Regions from separate parts of the Arthrobacter sp. StoSoilB19 genome, predicted to be linked through region 1. Evidence: riboswitches for the same ligand, from Rfam matches in the RefSeq annotation. Region 1 holds a riboswitch; each other region holds the start of a gene.
What was found. Region 1 has a riboswitch for S-adenosylmethionine ahead of LDO86_RS18605 (DUF1737 domain-containing protein). Riboswitches for the same ligand answer to the same signal wherever they lie in the genome.
Positions count from the first base shown of each region.

Region 2: another riboswitch for S-adenosylmethionine. It lies ahead of LDO86_RS06750 (bifunctional o-acetylhomoserine/o-acetylserine sulfhydrylase); the one in region 1 lies ahead of LDO86_RS18605 (DUF1737 domain-containing protein).
Region 3: another riboswitch for S-adenosylmethionine. It lies ahead of LDO86_RS02730 (cobalamin-independent methionine synthase II family protein); the one in region 1 lies ahead of LDO86_RS18605 (DUF1737 domain-containing protein).

Region 1 covers NZ_AP024650.1:4,019,048-4,025,464, forward strand. The annotation lists gene LDO86_RS18590 (TetR/AcrR family transcriptional regulator C-terminal domain-containing protein) at 1-397, opposite strand, end outside; gene LDO86_RS18595 (hypothetical protein) at 622-876, shown strand; gene opgC (OpgC domain-containing protein) at 971-3,436, opposite strand; SAM riboswitch class IV at 3,662-3,777, shown strand; gene LDO86_RS18605 (DUF1737 domain-containing protein) at 3,791-4,066, shown strand; gene LDO86_RS18610 (rhodanese-like domain-containing protein) at 4,063-4,473, shown strand; gene LDO86_RS18615 (O-succinylhomoserine sulfhydrylase) at 4,474-5,682, shown strand; gene LDO86_RS18620 (glutamate--cysteine ligase) at 5,818-6,417, opposite strand, start outside.
Region 2 covers NZ_AP024650.1:1,471,144-1,477,560, forward strand. The annotation lists gene LDO86_RS06735 (CPBP family intramembrane glutamic endopeptidase) at 1-284, shown strand, start outside; gene LDO86_RS06740 (HNH endonuclease signature motif containing protein) at 330-1,982, opposite strand; gene LDO86_RS06745 (VOC family protein) at 2,172-2,810, opposite strand; SAM riboswitch class IV at 3,029-3,143, shown strand; gene LDO86_RS06750 (bifunctional o-acetylhomoserine/o-acetylserine sulfhydrylase) at 3,187-4,509, shown strand; SAM riboswitch class IV at 4,610-4,725, shown strand; gene LDO86_RS06755 (homoserine O-acetyltransferase) at 4,738-5,853, shown strand; gene LDO86_RS06760 (MFS transporter) at 6,020-6,417, shown strand, end outside.
Region 3 covers NZ_AP024650.1:561,138-567,554, reverse strand. The annotation lists gene LDO86_RS02755 (hypothetical protein) at 1-110, opposite strand, end outside; gene LDO86_RS02750 (sigma-70 family RNA polymerase sigma factor) at 107-658, opposite strand; gene LDO86_RS02745 (YegP family protein) at 953-1,324, opposite strand; gene LDO86_RS02740 (adenylosuccinate synthase) at 1,513-2,802, opposite strand; gene LDO86_RS02735 (M14 family zinc carboxypeptidase) at 3,041-4,126, opposite strand; SAM riboswitch class I at 4,311-4,414, shown strand; gene LDO86_RS02730 (cobalamin-independent methionine synthase II family protein) at 4,428-5,636, shown strand; gene LDO86_RS02725 (uracil-DNA glycosylase) at 5,838-6,417, shown strand, end outside.

The sequences.
Region 1 (6,417 bases):
GGATCTGCTCCAATGGCCGCAACGTGCCCAGCGGACGCATGCCCAGCGGCGTGGAGAGGGGCCGCGTCACCAGCAGGGGGACAACGTTGGGATGCTTGAGCGCCAGCATCCGCAGGTTGTGGGCGATGCTCCGAAGCTGCGCTTTCCAATCCGGGTCCTCCGGATGAATCGGAAGCTGGTTGAGCACCAGCTCAGAAACCCCGTCCAGCAGCGCCGCGCGGTTCTCGGCGTAGCGGTACAGGCTCATCGGGTCCCGGCCAAGCTCCTGCCCCAGGCGGCGCATGGTCAGTGCATCCAGTCCTTCGGCATCAACCAGTTCCAGGGCCTTGGCCAGCACGACCTCCCTGCTCAGCCTGGCCTTGGCGGGGGTGCGGCCGGAAGCGTGCGGGGGATTCATGGTGTTGTCCTAGCGGTGGAAGTGGCGGCCCGGATTAATCGAGACGGTTGCCTTACTTGTAGTCTACGGGTAAAGTCTACATCGTAGACAGGCGCTGACGACGCTGAGGCCCCGGATGCTTTTCACGGGACCCAACCTATAGATTCGATGGCCATGTGCAGGGCATCAAATCTTGCTGCTGTAGCCGAACGGCGGCGCCGAGCACTTAGCGAAGGGAAGCCATCATGGCACATTCGCAGTTCGATACTTTTCTCCACGAAGCCACCTACCCCGACCACGCCGCTGGTTCCAGCATGGACCGCGACCGCCTCTACGGCCTGTACACCAGCTGGTGCTTCCTCAACCAGCAGCCGGCCGGCACCGAGTCCACCTTCTGGGCAGCCATGAAGCACCGGATCCCGCCGCGCCGCAACGGGCTGCGCATGAAGGGTCCTGCCGCTGCGGACTACATCATGACCAGCTACCCGGGCCTGGTCTGAGACCCCCGGATTCGTAAGAGGCCACCGGGCAGCCGGGTGGTACATGATCAAATGCTGTGGCACGCCCGTGCCGCAGCATTTTTCATGCCCCGGGCTAGGCAGGGATGATCCGGAAGAGGAACCTGGTGCGGACCATCACCCAGAGCATCCCAAGGACCACGGCGTAGGCCACGGTGTTGAGGAGGATGCTTTGCTGCTGCAGGGCCGGGATGTTGGCCACGACGGCGATCAGCACCACGTGCATGATGAAGACGTACAGCGTGGCCCGTCCCAGCGGGACCAGGAACCAGCCCAGGGCCCGGTCCACCGGTTTCCAGTAAGCACTGAGGAATGCGTACGCAGCCACCACCAGGACCAGGACGTTGAGCAGCCGGCCCGGGGCCAGGTATGTCCGGCCGAAGAAGGCGTCATACATTGCCCGGTAGGACGCATCCGGCAGCAGCGCCAGTCGGACGTCATAGGCGTTGGCCAGGTAGGGGTTGCCCCAGGACAGGAAGGCCAAAGCGAATGCTGCCGTGGTGCAGGCAACCACCACCCACGTGTGGCGCGACAGCCACGCTGTGATGCTGCGCCGATGGTAGCCCGCAACCAGCCCAAGCACGAAAAGCACCTGCCACACCAGCAGCGGGAAGGAGTCCTCAAACTGCGAGGGCAGGATCCGGAACCTGGTCATGGCACCTGCCGCATACACGGCAACCGACACCGCCACGACCCAGATGGCCTTTCCGCGGTTCAGCGCCGCGAGGATCAGCGGGCTGACCAGCAACAGCACCACATAGAGCCCCATGACATTGAACTGCCAGGGACCGAACTGCAGCAGCACGATGGCCGGAAGCACCTGGGGCGGGACGGGGAACTGGAACAGCGATGACATGCCCGCATAGAGGTCGTAGGTCCGGCCGGCCCCGTTGTGCCCGGCGCCACCGGTCCCCTGGTCCACGAACGTGGTCAGGGCCTCGGTGTGGAAGAACGGGAGCAGGGACAGAAGGAAGACGCCGATCAGCACGGCCAGCGCCGTCAGGTAGAGCTTGCCGGCGCGGCGGGTCGTGAGGTCGACCACCTGCCCGAAGTCCTCCCTGGCCTTGGGTCCGTACACCATGCCCACCACCAGTCCGGAGAACAGGACGAACAGTTCCGCACCCGACACGAAGCCCACGGCCTCCTGGGTGAGCAGCTGGAACAGCGATGCCATGCCCAGGTGGTTCACCACCACAAAGACGATGGCCATCCCGCGCAGCAGATCGATGCGCGAGTCCCTGGCGGAGGGATCCTGGTAGCCCCAGGCCGTGGCTGCGTTGATCCGGCGGGGTATCTGCCACAGGGCCACCAGGAGGATGGCCATGGCGGCGGCAACAGTCCAGGCGGCAGCCCCGGAGAGCGTGTTGGCCCGGACGTAGGTGCTCCCGGATGCCACGTCGGTGACCGGCCCGGTGACCATTGGCGATGCCTTCAGCCTGTCCAGGGCCGCTTTGGCGATGCCCGCCTGTCCCGTGAGCAGCCAGCTGATGCTCGCCACGCCGGTATCCCTGGTGCTGGTGCGCTCGTCCCAGACAACGGCGGCCGTCCCGGCAAAAGCTGGGGAAGTGGCAGTTCCCACCACCTGGTCCCACCAGCCCGCCTTGATGTCCGCCTCCTGCGCGCCGCCGGACGCGGGGCTGTAGAAAGCAGAGGTCTGGAGGAGGAACGGCTTGTTGCGCCCCTCGGAATAGGTGCCGTAGAAGTTTTCGCCGCCGGAGGCCGTCAGCATGTCCTGGAGCTCGCCGGCCCTCGGCTGGGAGTTGACGGCGGGGCCGCCGGCCGTGTCGTCGTGATAGGCGGCCAGCCCCGCCCAGTCCACTGCGTCGTCGCCCGGGTAGTAAGGGGCGTAGGCGCTGTCGCTTGAGTTCCAGGCCCCGTCGCCGTTCGTGTCCAGGAGGGAAAAGCCTTCGGTTCCGGGCTGCGGGGCATCCCGGTTGCGGTCAAAGGGGTAGTCCTTGCCCAGGTAAGGCGCCCACACCAAGGTGGCCCGGCCGCCGTCGTACTTCTTGAACGCTGCCGCCACAGCCCTGAAGGCCTGCCGGTACGCGGCGGGCTGCTGGCCCCAGGCCACCCAGCTTGCATTCATGTCCGGGGCGAACCGGATCAGCAACTGCCCCTTGAACCCGGACGTAAGGTCGCGCACCTGCGCTGCGAATGCTTCCGCTTCCGCGGTGCCGAGCTGGTCCAGGGGCACTGACGGCTTCACCGTGAGCAGGGCGTGGGCGCCTAGGGACGCGGCCTGCTGAAGGAAGCCGTCAAGGTCGTTCCGTTCCGCATCGCGGTAGGGGATGGTGATGTCGTGGCCGAAGACGGCCGGACTGGCACCAAGCCGGCCGCTGAAACCTGCGGCGGTGTCCTCGCCCCACTCGAGCACCGCGCCCAGCCAGGGCTTTCCCTTTTCCGGCGCAACGTCCGCCGCATGCGCCGGCGCAGCCGCCAGCAGGGCCAGGAGGCTGACGAGGGCCGCGGCCAGGAACGCCCCGATGGACGGCCGGCGGGTCCCCCGGATGGCGGCCTGGTGGCGCGATGTGTTTGCCCGCATGCTGACAGGACCCCCGGTGCTCATTGCTGTGACGACGGGGCGGCGCCCCGGTAAGAACTTTATCGGCCCTGCGGCCCCGGGCGGCACGTGGCCGGCCGCCCACCTGCGGCGATGTCCGCCGTCGCGCTTTCCTTCAACCCCGCGCCTCCCTTCAGCGCTGCTCAATTACGGAACATGACGACGGCGGCGGTGCGGCTTGGCGCGGCAGATGTTACGTTTTTGGGGAGTAATGAGTACCGGTGTGAAGCCCTGACTGGCCGGTCGGCAACCCTCCCTTTCGCGGCGGGGTGCCTCAGGTGAATACTCGGCATATCGACCGATTCGAGCTGCAAGCGTGAAAGAAGGAGATCCGTCGTGTCTGACGCACCTGCCCCTGACGAAAAATTGTCCTACCGCCTGATCACCGGCCCGGATGACCGTTCATTCTGCGAGCGGATCTCCACGGCCCTGGCCGACGGCTATGTGCTGCACGGCAGCCCGGCAGCCACCTTCAACGGCACCAGCGTGATCGTGGCGCAGGCAGTGGTCCTTCCGGCGGCAATCGCCTCGGCCGATGCCGCGGTTGCCACCGCAGTGGATGAACTGGACGCCGAATTTGAAGGCGAGTTCGACGGCGAGGGCCACGCATGAGCTACGCGGGAGACCTCACGCCCCAGGAAGCATGGGAGAAGCTGGAACAGGGCGCCATCCTGGTGGACGTCCGCACCGAGGGCGAATGGGCCCACATCGGCATTCCGGACACCAAGGCCACGGACAACGACCCCCTCTTCATCCAGTGGACCTTCCCCGGCGGCATCCCCAACCCCGACTTCATCAACGACCTCAGCCAGCAGGCGCCCGAGGACCGTTCAACCGAACTGGTGTTCCTGTGCCGCTCCGGCCAGCGGTCCATCGCGGCAGCCATCGCGGCCACCCGGGCCGGCTTCACCTCCTACAACGTGCTGGAGGGCTTTGAAGGCGAGCCGGACCGCTATGGCGAACGCACCGTCAACGGCTGGAAAAACCGCGGCCTTCCCACCAACCTCGGAAAGAACTAAGTGACCTTCAACCAAGACGCCCCCGGCTGGAACCCCGACACCCAGGCTGTCCGTGGCGGGCTGGACCGCACCAACTTCCAGGAAACGTCCGAGGCCATCTTCCTGAACTCCGGCTTCGTCTACGAATCCGCGGCAGCAGCTGAACGCGCCTTCACCGGCGAGGACGAACGCTTTGTCTACTCCCGCTACGGAAACCCGTCCGTGGCCACCTTCCAGGAGCGGCTCCGGCTGCTGGAAGGCACCGAAGCCTGCTTCGCGACGGCGTCGGGCATGTCCGCGGTGTTCACCGCGCTTGGTGCCCTGCTGGCTGCCGGCGACCGGGTGGTGGCCGCCCGGTCGCTGTTCGGTTCGTGCTTCGTGATTTTGAACGAGATCCTTCCCCGGTGGGGCGTGGAGACCGTCTTCGTGGACGGGCCGGACCTGGACCAGTGGCGCGAGGCCCTCTCCAAGCCCACCACCGCCGTCTTCTTCGAATCCCCGTCCAACCCGATGCAGGAGATCGTGGACATCGCCGCGGTCAGCGAACTTGCGCATGCCGCCGGCGCCAAGGTGGTGGCGGACAACGTCTTCGCCACTCCCCTGCTGCAGCGCTGCGGTGACCTGGGCGCCGACGTCATCGTCTACTCCGGCACCAAGCACATCGACGGCCAGGGCAGGGTCATGGGCGGCGCCATCCTGGGCACCAAGGAGTTCATCGACGGTCCCGTAAAACAGCTCATGCGCCACACCGGGCCCGCACTCTCGGCGTTCAACGCCTGGGTCCTGACCAAGGGCCTGGAGACCATGAGTCTGCGCGTGAACCATTCCTCCGCCACGGCGCTCCGGCTCGCAGAGTGGCTGGAAGAACAGCCCGCCGTGAGCTGGGTGAAGTACCCGCTGCTCAAGTCCCACCCGCAGTACGACCTGGCGGCACGGCAGATGAGCGCCGGCGGTACGGTCCTCACGCTTGAGCTGGCTCCCTCCGGCGGGCGCTCCGGCAAGGAAGCGGCCTTCGCACTGCTGGACGGGCTGCGCATCATCGACATCTCCAACAACCTTGGTGATTCGAAGTCCCTGATCACGCACCCCGCCACCACCACGCACCGCGCCATGGGGCCGGAAGGGCGCGCCGCCATTGGGCTCAGTGACGGCGTGGTGCGGCTCTCGGTAGGGCTCGAGGACCCGGAGGACCTCCTCCGCGACCTGGAACAGGCACTCAAGCAGATCTAGCCGCGCGGGAAGCCCTAGCTCCTCTGGGTCCGGGCGACGCGCTTCCTCCTTTCGATGCGCAGATTCCCTGGCGCGCACCAAATATGGGCCGCGAGGAGGAATCTGCGCGTCGGGAATGGATATGCGCGTCGAAGGTCAGCTCTGGCGGACCCGCAGCAGTTCGGGCGTGCCCTCCACGTCAGCAAGGTCCAGGGCATCCCGCATGGTCACGTTGACGGCCTGCCGCACCACGGCGCCGAACCCCATGTCCTCCGGGGGCGGTCCCGCCACCGCCTTGTCCCGGGCGCGGCGCTGTTCGGCGGCTCCCGTTCCGCGGGCGATGATGTCCTCCACCCCCTGCCGTGCCAGTGCCAGCTCCCCCTGTTCGGACAGGACGGGAGCCAGGTAATCCACCAGGGACCGGACCACGTCCGCGGCCGGTGCGGGCCGGAAATTCCCAAAATCCAGGAGTTCACCGCTTAGCCCGGCGCTGCTGGCCTGCCACGAGGCCATCCGGAGGAGGACGGTGGGAACCGGCGCAGGATCCACGTCGGCCTGCCATTCCCTGCTGGCGGATTCCACCAGCGCCCGAACCAGCACGGCAATGAGCGCTGCATCCTCGGCACGAAGGCAGACGTCCGCCACGCGAACCTCGACGGTGGGGTGGTTGCGGGACAGCCGGGCGTCGAAGTACAGCATGCCCTCATCGAGCATGACGCCGCTTTCCAGCAGCCGCGTCACCACGCGCCGGTAGGC
Region 2 (6,417 bases), 1.8 Mb from region 1:
CCGTGCTTGAGGAAGTCATTGTGGTGGGCTACCTCCTGGACCGCTTTGGCAAGTTCGGCTGGAGCATGCCGCTGGCCATTGCGGCGAGCTCCGTGCTGCGCGGCAGCTACCACCTTTACCAAGGCTTTGGTCCCTTCATTGGCAACGCCGTGATGGGCGTGGTCTTTGCCTGGCTGTACACCCGGACCCGCCGGGTCATGCCACTGGTCATCGCCCACGCCCTGCTGGATATCGTGGCCTTCGTTGGCTTCAGCCTGTTCGGCAAAGCCGTGGGGTTGGGGTAGGACCCTGGACACCAGCCTGGGCGACTCCAGCCATGCTTGTTGCTGTCACATCAGCGTCAGCAGCAACGGCCAGTCTGCTTGTGGGTCTGGTGGCAACACGAAGGGTTTCGCGTAGAAGTCGTCCCAGAGGGCATCAGCAGCGAAAAGGTCCTCCGGGTCCAGCAGGTTGTCGCCGTCGGGTTCCTCCATTTCAAGCTCCTCCACTTCCGGTTCCGGCCAGGCTGGAACGGCGGCAAGCGGCACTATTCCTGGCGGCCAGTGGGTTGGTTCGGGGTCTTGGTGTTCGGGGTTGTAGTGGCGGCCTGTGGGTGAGGTCCAGCCGGGTGGTCCGTGTTCCGTCGCGGGATCCGGGTTCCAGGTGCGGGCGTGCTTCAAGCGGTGATGTTTGGGGCATAGCTGCGCCAGGTTCCGGACGGCTGTTCTGCCGCCGTGTTCCCAGGCTGTGAGGTGGTCGGTGTGGTTGTCGGGGGTGTGGTTGGTGCAGCCGGGGAAGGTGCATTTCCGGTCCCGCATGCGGATCCATTGTTTGATGGTTTCGGGGAGCCGGTAGCGGGTGCGTCCGATCTCCAGTGGTGCCCCGTCGCGGGGGTCGACCAGGACGCGGTAGAACGACTCCGCCCCGTCCGCGACAAGCCTCCGTGCCATTGAGGCAGGGATGGGGCCCATGCCGTTCAGCACGGCCGGCTCATCGGTGAGTCCGAGCAGGGCGAAGACCGGGACGGTGACCAGGACATCGGCCCGAGGGGTGGGGACCTTGCCAACATCACCAGTGCTCCCTGTGCCGGAAACGCTGCCTGCGGCCGCCGTATCACCTGTAGCCCGTGCAGCCCCACCCGGAGCAGCCTCACCGGTGGCCGTGGTGGTTCCGGCGCCGAGGAGGAGTGATGCTGCGATGTCGGGGCGGAGTTGGGTGAGGGTGCGGGGCTCGTCAGGGCCCTGCAGGCCGCGGGCGGTGGCGGTGGTGCGGTTCCAGATGGCGCAGGCGGTGTCGCCGGGGAGGTAGAGCGAGAGCCAGGCCATGCCGTCGCGGTCGGGGGTGTATTCCATCCGCCGGTCCGCGACGCCTTTGGCGTGGCGTTTTTCGAGGGTTTCGGGGTGGTGGCGTTCCCGCCAGGCGCGGATCTTGGCGCGGAACCGGGCGGGGACGAGTTCGCCGGGGGCGGCGCCGCGGGCGGGGTTGGGGGCGTCGGGGTCGAAGAAGTGCGCCACCAAGGCAGCAGCCCCGTCAGGGGTGAGCCCCTCGGTTTCGTCGGCGACAATCCTGGCATGCTGCCACGACAGGTCACCGGCTGACAGGGCGCCCAGGAGCGGCGGCAGGGAACACACCCGGCGGGACTGTTCCACCAACCCGCCTGCGGCCGCGGAACTGACGGTCAGGACTCCGGCGATCTCCTCCACCGTTGACATCTCCGAAAACATGCGCTCATCCACGGGGGCGTCGGGGGCAAGCAGTGCCTGCTGGATTTCGACCGCTTCTGCCGCGTCCAGGGCTTTCACCGCGGCGAGCTGAGCCTCGACCCGGGAGACTGCCTCCAGCCGTTCCAGCCGGAGCTCGTACCGCCGCTGCAGCACATCCACGTCAGCGCCAACACCGGTCCCGGCGGCAAGGAAATGATCCTCACGGGTAAGAGCATCGAGGGCAGCAACAGAGGCAGAAACACCCTCCAACACCACCCCAACACCCGTGCCGATTCCCATACCCACATCATCCAGCGAGGCACCGACATTCAGACCTGGATCGCAGCGATGTAGGAAGCAGCCACTTAAATGAATTCGGCCGCCATCGGGTAGTGACGCCGTTGTCACCACCTGATGGCGGCCGAAGCTGATCCGGGTACTGGCCCGGTGAACCCCCTCCCGGACATTCCGGGAGGCTGGGGTGGAGCGTCAGATGGTGACGGCTCCGTTGGCGGTTTCAAACGTGACCGACAGGATGCCCGGAGTTCCATGCGGGGCGACCCACTCCACCGCCACGTCCTCAAGCGGCTTCTCCACCGGTTCACCCAGCCACTCGGTCACGCGGGACGCGGAGCCGGCGATGGTCAGGCAGCTCATCTTAAGGTTGCTGGGGTAGGCGTTGGACGGGTGCAGTGCCGGGTCGCCTTCCCACTTGAGCATGTACGGCACCTGGGGATCGGCGATAAGGCCAAGGATGCCAATCTGTTTCCAGACCAGCTCCCGGCCGTCCGGGAACTTGCGGTTGCCGTTCACCGCGGCGCGGCCAAGGCGTGCCTCGAACGGGGCGAGGTCGTCCACTTCGACGCACCAGCCCATCCAGCCGCCACCGGCCGCGGAACGGGCACGCACGGCCTGTCCGAACGGTGCCTTGTCCGAAGCCGGGTGGTCCAGGACCTCTACGACTTCCAGGTACTTGTGCCCGGCGAGCGGGATGATCATATTCCGGGTTCCGAACCGGGGGTGCACCCCGCCCTTCACTGCCTCAACGCCGAGGGCAGATGAAATACGTTCGGTAGTGGCCGCGAGGCCATCTTGTTCACAGGCGTAAGAGACGTGATCCATGCGCATGGCAACATCTTGGCACTTTGTGATCCGGCTCTCAGCTAAGGGTACCCTTACTGGAAAAGGGCCGGGAAAAGGGCCGGGAACATGGGCAAGAAGGACGACGGCGGCGTCCCCGGCCGGGTGCGGGGCGGCCCACCTGTGGCGGCTCGAAAGCCATGCAGGGCGACCTTGTTCGTCACAATGCTGTCCACGGCGACTACCCCGTTCCTAGACTGGGCGCAGGTCATGAGCGCCAGCGCCAAGCCCCGGCTCGCTGGCCGGCAACCCTCCACCCGCGGTGGGGTGCCCCGGGTGAGGACCTGGCTGTCCGGCAAGAGCCGGAAGCAAGCGCGGCCCGTACTGCCCCACGCATTCCGGGCCCATGTCATAGGAGACTGAGATGTCCAACGGATGGTCTTTCGAAACCCGCCAGATCCATGCCGGCCAGGAGCCCGACAGTGCCACAGGAGCCCGCGCGCTCCCCATTTACCAGACCACGTCCTTCGTGTTCCCCAGCGCCGAAAGCGCAGCCAACCGCTTTGCCCTCGCCGAACTTGCACCCATCTACACCCGGATCGGCAACCCCACCCAGGATGCCGTCGAACAGCGGATCGCCAGCCTTGAGGGAGGCCTGGCCGCATTGCTGCTGAGCTCTGGCCAGGCCGCCGAGACGTTCGCGGTGCTGAACATTGCGGAGGCGGGGGACCATATTGTGGCGAGCCCCAGCCTTTATGGCGGAACGTACAACCTGTTCGCCCACACCCTGAAGAAGTTCGGCATCTCGGTCACCTTCGTCCAGGATCCCGACAACCTGGACCAGTGGCGCGACGCCGTCCAGCCGAACACCAAGCTCTTTTTCGGTGAAGTGGTGTCCAATCCCCGCCAGGACGTCCTGGACATCGAAGGCATCTCCGAGGTGGCCCACCAGGCAGGCGTGCCACTGATCGTGGACAACACCCTGTCCACGCCCTACCTGATCCGCCCACTGGAGTGGGGTGCGGACATCGTGATCCACTCCGCCACCAAATACCTGGGCGGCCACGGCTCCGCAATTGCCGGCGTGATCGTGGACTCCGGCAAATTCGACTTCGGCAAGGACCCTGAACGGTTCCCCGGCTTCAACACCCCGGACCCCACCTACAACGGCCTGGTCTACGCCCGCGACCTAGGCGCCGACGGTGCGCTGGGTGCCAACCTCTCCTACATCCTCAAGGCCCGCGTCCAGCTGCTGCGCGACCTTGGCTCGGCGGTTTCCCCCTTCAACGCCTTCCTGATCTCCCAGGGCCTGGAGACGCTGAGCCTGCGGGTGGAACGCCACGTTGCCAACGCCACTGAAGTGGCGCGCTGGCTGGAAGGACGGGACGACGTCGAATCCGTCGCCTACGCCGGGTTGCCCTCCAGCCCCTGGTACGAGCGTGGCCGCAAGTACGGGCCCAAGGGAACGGGCGCCGTCGTGGCCTTCAACCTTGCCGGCGGAGCGGAGGCGGGCAAGCGCTTCGTCGACGCCCTGGAGCTGCACTCCCACGTGGCCAACATCGGCGACGTCCGCTCCCTGGTCATCCACCCGGCGTCGACCACCCACAGCCAGCTCTCGCCGGAGCAGCAAGCGGTGGCCGGGGTGAATCCGGGACTGGTCCGGCTCTCTGTTGGCCTGGAGCACATCGACGACATCCTGGCCGACCTGGAAGCGGGTTTCCGCGCTGCCAAAGACGCCCAGAGCTAAAAGCGCGCCAGGGCTGACGCCGGAAGGGCCGGCAAGCGGGGAAGTCACAACCAGTCACACTCTTGGCCTGGAGCGGGGGGTGTTTCGTACACTCGAACCAGGTCATGAGTGCCAGTGACAGCCCCGGCTTGCTGGCCGGCAACCCTCCATCCGCGGTGGGGTGCCCCGGGTGAGGACCTGGCCTGCCGGTCAGACGACGGCAGGCAAGCGCGTAGAAGAGGTCTTGCCATGACGGTTACCGTCGCCCGAACCACCATCCCCGAACACGGAATTGTCCGCTACGCCTCCATCGGAGGGCTGGAACTCGAAGCCGGGGGGCACCTCCCGGACGTCACGCTGGCCTACGAAACCTGGGGCACGCTCAACGCCGACGCCAGCAACGCCATCCTGATCGAGCACGCCCTGACCGGCAGCACCCACGTGACCCGCGGCGACACGGACGAAGAAGGCTGGTGGGAACAATTGGCCGGTCCCGGCGCTCCCGTGGACACGGACAAGTTCTTCGTGGTGTCCGTCAACATCGTGGGCGGCTGCTACGGGTCCACGGGCCCGTCGTCGGCCGCCCCGGACGGAGCCCCCTGGGGCTCCCGCTTCCCCCTGGTCACCCTGCGGGACAGCACGGTGGCAGAGGCCCGGCTGGCTGACCAGCTGGGCATCAGCAGCTGGTTCGCTGTCCTGGGCGGATCCATGGGCGGCGCCCGCGCCCTTGAATGGGCAGTGACCTACCCGGAGAGGGTGCAGCGCTGCGCCGTCATCTCCGTGGGTGCCGCGAGCACGGCGGAACAGATCGCCTTCGCGCAGGCCCAGACCCTGGCCATCCGGCAGGACCCACACTTCAACGGCGGCGACTACTACGGCGGCCCCTGCCCGGAAGCCGGGCTGGCACTTGCCCGGCGCATTGCCCACATCACCTACCGGTCCGCGGCTGAACTGGAAGGCCGCTTCGGCCGGGAACCCCAGGCGCCGGAGTCGCCCCTGAAGGGTGAGGCTCTGGCCGCCCGCGGCCGCTACCAGGTGGAAAGCTACCTGGACCACCAGGGCAGCAAGCTCGTGAAGCGCTTCGACGCCAACAGCTATATCGCCCTCACCGAGGCGCTGATGAGCCATGACATCTGCCGGGGCCGCGGAACCCTGGCCGAAACCCTGGCCAGGTCCACCGCCAGGTTCTTCGTGGCCGCCGTGGATTCGGACCGGCTGTATTTCCCGTCGCAGTCCCGTGAGCTGGCCCAGGCCCTGCCGGGGGACGTGGACGTGCACGTCATCCAGGCGCCGATCGGGCACGACGGGTTCCTGACAGAGATCGGGCAGCTGGGCAGCCAGCTCCGGAGCAGCTTCCTGGCCTAGCGCCCCGCATGTGCATTCCTGCAGATGCCTTCTGCACTAATCGGCGTTGAGGTTGCACCGCAGGCAGACCATACTCAATCGAATCCGGTGCGTTCGTGGTGTGCATCACACCCGGCCGCCATTGATTGGTCCCCGTGGTGTCGACGACGACGCCGAAGGAGTTCGCATGAGTACGGAAAGCTCCGCCGCAAGGCGCACAGAGGAAACCGACGTCAAGGCTTCAGGCCTTAAGAAAGTGGTTACGGCCTCCATGGCCGGAACCGTTGTTGAGTGGTACGAGTTCTTCCTCTACGCCTCGGCTGCCACCCTGGTGTTCGGAAAGGCCTTCTTCCCCAACGCCGGCACAGAACTGGATGGCATCATCGCCGCCTTCCTCACTTATGCCGTCGGTTTCGTGGCGCGCCCCATCGGCGGCATCGTCTTTGGCCACTTCGGCGACAAGTTCGGACGCAAGAAGCTGCTGCAGCTGAGCATCATCCTGGTAGGCGTCTCCACCTTCCTCATGGGCTGCCTGCCCACGTTCCAGCAGATCGGCTACTGGGCTCCCGCACTGCTGGTGGTCCT
Region 3 (6,417 bases), 910 kb from region 1:
AGGGCGCCCAGTGCGACCAGGGTGTCACGGAGTTCCGCATCCTGGGCTGCACCGGCGTCCTGGAGCATGTCGTCGACAAGGGCGATGAGATTATCCGAAGCGGACGTCATGGCGTGAGATACTCCTTCACTGCCGCAAGTTCCCGAAGTTTCAGCAGCGCGCGCCGCTGGAGCTGTTTCACGGCACCGGCGCTCTTATCGATGGTTTCCGCGGTCTGTTCCACTGTCAGGCCACCCACCAGGCGAAGCGACAACACGTCCCGCTGGTCCTGCGGCAGCCCGTCCAGCAGCCCGAGGACTTCCCGGGGTGAGATGCGCTCCAGCGCCAGCTTTTCCGCTGAGCTGTCCTGGCGCTGGTCAAGCTCTGGCTCGAACGGCAGTTTGAGCGGGCTTCGGCTTTGGCGGCGGTGGTCGTCCACCATCCGCGCATGGGCAACGGAGAAAATGAAGGTACGCAGCCCCGCATCCCCTCCGCGGACACTGTCGAGCCTGGGCAGGACGGAAAGAAACACTTCCTGCATGGCGGCCTCCGGATCCTCGACTCCCCGGGCGGTGAGATAGCCCAGCACCTGCGACGCGTACGTCTTGTAGACGAGGCTGAAGGCAGCGGTCCCGGGAGTTGGCTGGTCCGGAGCCTCGTCTGTCTGTGCATCGGTCACTGACGTAGTGCTTTCCGTCAAAGAGGGAGTTGGCAAGGTGAACGCTCAGTACATCCGGAACGCTGCCCCTACTTTACCCTTCAGTAACAACCGCTGCCGGAAGCGCCACGGCGCCGGGTAAGCGGGCCATTGCGGGCTCCCGGCACCTGAAGCCGGCTGGGCGGAAAACAAAAGAGCCGGTCTGGAACGTGATGGGGGACAGGTTCCAGACCGGCACTTCATAGGGGTAATCGCTACGCACCCCCAAAGGGTTACGCGATTTCAAAAACTTTTTTGGCAGCCGTTCCGCGGCTGTCAGCGGGCAGCTGCCCTGGTCCACCGGGGCGGCGTCGCCTGCCTGCGCGATGCCTTGGCCAGCGCGAAAAAGTGCAGCCTGGCGGGCAGGCGCTCGTCGCTACAGACAGGTACGACGGCGGAGGGCAGCTCCGCGGGAACGGCGGCGGCTGCCGCTACGGGCACGGTTGCGGGACGGGATACGGCCCCGGCGGGACAGAGGTCGGTGACCAGGCCGGTGCCGGCGCACTCACGCACGGCAGCGATCCCTGCCGCCAGGGCCTGCTTGTCCTGGTACGGCCCGGAGACAGCCACCACTGCGCCATCCGGGGCCAGGAGCCGGAACCGGAACAACGAATCAGCGTCAATGAATGCTTCAAATTTTCCGGCCATGACGATCCTTCCTTGGGCACCAGGGGGTACTACCGAGTCTTGCCGGTACGCGTGCAGCCTCACAAGACCGTGCGCGTTAAGCCTGTGTAAATTGCTTTTCCACCCGGGGCCGAACGTCCCGGGACGCACAAGCGGCAGGCCACCCGCAAAGGTGGCCTGCCGCCGTCGTCATGCTGCCCTGGGGAGTGTCAGTCGTTGATGAGGTCGTTCACCACGATGGTCTGGTCCCGGTCCGGGCCCACGCCGATGGCGGAGAACCGGGTTCCGGAGAGCTTCTCAAGGGCCAGCACGTAATTCCGGGCGTTCTCCGGCAGGTCCGCCAGGGTGCGTGCCCCGGTGATGTCCTCGGTCCAGCCGTCGAAGTACTCGAAGATGGGCTTGGCGTGGTGGAACTCGGTCTGCGTCATGGGCATTTCATCGTGCCGGACGCCGTCCACGTCGTAGGCCACGCACACGGGAATCTGTTCGATGCCGGTGAGCACGTCCAGCTTGGTGACGAAGTAGTCCGTGAAGCCGTTGACGCGGGAGGCATGCCGGGCCAGGACGGCGTCGTACCAGCCGCAGCGGCGCGGGCGTCCAGTGTTGACGCCGAATTCGCCGCCGGTCTTCTGCAGGTACATGCCCATCTCGTCGAAGAGTTCCGTGGGGAACGGGCCGGCGCCAACGCGGGTGGTGTAGGCCTTGATGATGCCGATGGAGCGCGAGATGCGGGTGGGCCCGATGCCGGAGCCAACCGACGCGCCGCCGGCGGTGGGGTTGGAGGAGGTCACGAACGGGTAGGTGCCGTGGTCCACGTCCAGGAACGTAGCCTGGCCGCCTTCCATCAGGACCACCTTGCCCTCGTCCAGCGCGGTGTTCAGGACCAGGGTGCTGTCGATGACCAGCGGACGGAGCCGCTCGGCGAAGGACAGGAAGTAGTCCACGATCTCGTCCACCACAACGCTGCGGCGGTTGTAGACCTTGACCAGGAGTTCGTTCTTCTGGCGCAGCGAGCCTTCCACCTTCTGGCGGAGGATGGATTCGTCAAAGACGTCCTGGACGCGGATGCCCAGCCGGGCCACCTTGTCCATGTAGGCGGGGCCGATGCCGCGGCCGGTGGTGCCGATGGCGCGGCTGCCCAAGAAGCGTTCGGTCACTTTGTCCAGGACCTGGTGGTACGGGGCCACCAGGTGGGCGTTGGCGGAAACCCGCAGCTTCGAAGTGTCCGCACCGCGGGCCTGGAGCCCGTCGATTTCCTGGAAGAGGGCTTCGAGGTTCACCACGCAGCCGTTGCCGATGATGGGAACAGCGTTGGGGCTGAGAATGCCTGCCGGCAGCAGCTTGAGTTCGTACTTTTCACCGCCTACGACGACGGTGTGCCCGGCATTGTTGCCGCCATTGGGCTTGACGACGTAGTCAACACGGCCGCCCAAAAGGTCGGTGGCCTTGCCTTTTCCTTCGTCGCCCCACTGGGCTCCTACGATCACAATTGCTGGCATGGGATCCTCCCCCATTCGTTCGGGCTGCCCGGGTCCAGCCACCTGGTGGCGGGCCCATGCAGCGCCGTTCATGAGAATGCCCCGAACATACCGGCCTTCGCACAGCCGCAGCACGGCACGGCGAAGCAAGAGTTCCGGGGCTCTTACCACCCAAGTTTAGCCGATGGGGCACTTTGTCCACTGTTGTGGCCCGCCGCGGCCCTTTCGCAAATATGGGCCGCGGCGGGCGCCGGGCCTCCTACTCGTCCTCGGCCTCCCCCGCGGGCCGGGACGTCTGCTCGGCGAGCGTGTCCCAGAAGGAGGTGTCGGCGTCGGCAATGGATCCATCCGCGATGGCCGCGGCGGTGGACGCCAGCGTGGTGACCGTCTGCTTGATCAGGTAACCATTGCTCCGCTGCCCCAGCGCGTAACCATCCAGGTAGTGGTCGGACATGCCGCGCATCTCGAAAAGCAGGGTGGCAATGCCGTATTCCACGGAGATGCCGTTGCGGCTGATGGTCTCGGCGCTGCCGCCCTGGTACCTGCCCAGGTGGCCCCAGCCGGTGGAGTCAACGTTGTTGAAGACAACGGCGCCGAGCCGCTTTGATTTCTCGACGACGGCGGGGTCGGCGTTCGGGGTGGTGGGGTACAGGATGGAGCCGGAAACCAGCTTGCCGTCGCGCTCGGCGCGGGTGCCCTGGTGGTGCAGGTCGATCATGTAGTCAATGCGGTACTTGCGCATCACGTTGTTGTGCAGCGCCTGGGTCTCCGGCTGGACCTTGGCCACATGGTCCCGGTTCAGGTCCACGCCTTCCGCGTTGTAGCGGGTGAGGTGGCGGTCCCCTCTGGCAAGGTAGTCGTCCAGGGAGAAGTTGACATCCCCCATGGCACCGTCCCCGTTGAGCATGGGCACGATGAGGATGTTCACGCCGTCCAGGATGCCTGCCGACTTGCCCGTGCCCAGGTGCTTGACGAACTCGAGGGCACCCTCGGTGGTGAGCTGTTCATTGCCGTGCTGCTGGGTCAAATACAGGATGGTGGGCTTGGCCGGGTCCGATATGTACTTGACCAGGTGGATGTCGCGGCCTTTGACGGTCTGGCCGATGACCTCCAGCTCCATGGCGGGCTGGCGCGCATCCTGGTCCTTCAGGAACGAGACCATCTGGTCGTAGGTGGCCAGCTTCGACGTGGTGATCTGGCCGTTGCCGTCGTAGGAAGGCCCTTCGCCTACGGCGCCGGCCAGGGGCGCCGGACCTGCTGCGACGGCGAGCGCGAGGGCTCCGCTAACGGCAAGGGTCCTGAGGGATTTCGTCACAGTTACCTCTTTCGAGTGCTCGGGTGGCATCCGCCGCTCCGTCGCAGCGGAGGCATGTGACATTCACACAACCAAGCTTAACGAAACCTGTCAATATGCTGGACAAACGCTGTAAGTACGTTCCGGTCCTGCCGCCGGCGGCCGGCCGGACATGCCCACGACATAAAGCGGTGCGGATTTGCGCGGCTCCACGCGCGTCGATTTATCTGAGAGTGGACCATCCGGAGCGGCCGAGAGACCTGGCTCAATGACGCCGCAGCAACCACGTCCCGGCAGACTCCTGCCGGCCGAAGGTGCTACTGCCAGGACCGATGGAAAGGAAGATTCCAGCATGTCCCAGAACACCGACCATATCCGCGTGACCCACGCCGGTTCATTGCCCCGCACCCCTGAACTCATTGCGGCCAACGCCGCCAAGGAAGCCGACGGCATCACGCCGGAATTCCTGGAACTCCTCGAAGCCTCCGTAGTGGACGTGGTGCAGCGCCAGAAGGACCTTGGCATCGACATCCCCAACGACGGCGAGTACGGGCACACCATGTCCAGCTCGGTGGATTACGGGGCGTGGTGGAATTACTCCTTCGCCCGGCTCGGGGGCCTTGAGCCAACCACCGTGGACCGCTGGGCCGAGTCCGGCGTCCGCCGCTCGTCCCCCGGCAACGTTGTCCTGACCTCGTTCCCGGACCGGCGCGACCGGCAGGCCTTCAACGAGGCCTACAGCGATCCCGCATCCGGCATCCTCACCCACCGCAAGAGCGTTGCCCAGCCCAAGATCGCCGGACCGCTGACCTACACGGGCCAGGACCTGGTGGCCTCGGACATCCGGAACCTGAAGACCGGGCTCGCCGCCGCAGGCCTCACGGATGGCTTCGTGGCCTCCCTCTCCCCCGGCTCATGCGCGCGGGTAGCCAACGACTACTACAAGAACGACGAGGAACTCGTCTACGCCTGCGCTGATGCCATGCGGGAGGAATACAAGGCCATCATCGAGGCCGGCCTTACGGTGCAGCTCGATGATCCGTCCCTGGCCGAAAGCTGGGACCAGATCAATCCCGAGCCATCCCTGGACGATTACCTGAAGTTCATCCAACTGCGCGTCGAAGCGACCAACTGGGCGCTGCGCGGCCTGCCGCAGGAACAGATCCGGCTGCACGTGTGCTGGGGATCCTGGCACGGCCCACACACCACGGACATCCCGTTCGCCGACATCATCGGCTCTGTGCTTCAGGTCAACGCCGGCGCCTATTCCTTTGAAGCGGCAAACGTCCGCCACGAACACGAATGGCGGGTGTGGGAGGACACAAAGCTCCCCGAGGGCAAGGTGATCATCCCGGGCGTTGTTTCGCATGCCACCAATGTGGTGGAGCACCCGGACCTGGTGGCGGACCGGATCGTCCGCTTTGCGGACCTCGTGGGCCGCGGGAACGTCATTGCCTCCACCGACTGTGGCCTGGGCGGCAGGGTGCACCCGCAGATCGCCTTCGCCAAGCTGGAGGCACTGGGTGAGGGTGCCCGCCGCGCCTCGAAGCGCCTCTTCTAGCCGCTCCCGCACCGACGCGCCGGCTGTGCCTTCCATCACCGGAAGGGGCGGCCGGCGTTTCGCTTGCCTGGGCTTGCTAAACTGGAGTAGGCCGACCAGGAGTTGGTCCACCCCAATCAACCGCCACTGATGTGCCGTGCCGCCGTGCGCCCATGTCCGTGGCGGCAGCAACGCCAATCCCCGCAGGAGATCCAGCACTTCATGACAGCCCTGGCACCCGAAACATTCCACGAACAGCTCATGAGCCGCCGCTACGAACCCAGCGTTGCCGCCGTCAACGAACTGTGTGATTCCCTGCAGGAGGCCAAGCCCGGAACCGTGGTGCCCTACGTGGACCCCATGCACGACGTGGAGGAATGCCGCATCATCAGCCTGTTCTCCAACATCGGCGAGGTGGATCCGTCCGGGTTCATCACCCCCGGCGACCAGGACGCTGTTACCCGCATGCTGGGGATCCAGTGGAAGCTTGGCCTGCGCCCGGAGTTCGTCATGCCGTGGAACGTCCACCCTTGGCACGTCCCGGGCGAAGCCAACGGCAAGTTCACTCCGGACCAGATCCAGTCAGGCCTGAAGCCCCTGCTGAAGTTCCTGGCCCTGGTCCCCCGCGCCTCGGTGATCGTGGCGCATGGCACCGAAGCCAACCGCCTGGCCAACCTGCTGTTGAAGACCGAGGTGCCCCTCCTCTGGCGCCGCGGCCTGAAGACCTACAAGGTCCGCTCGCTGAGCGGCCGCGCCTTCGCCGGTTCCCCGGCCCGCCAGGAGGAGTACCTGGAGGACATGC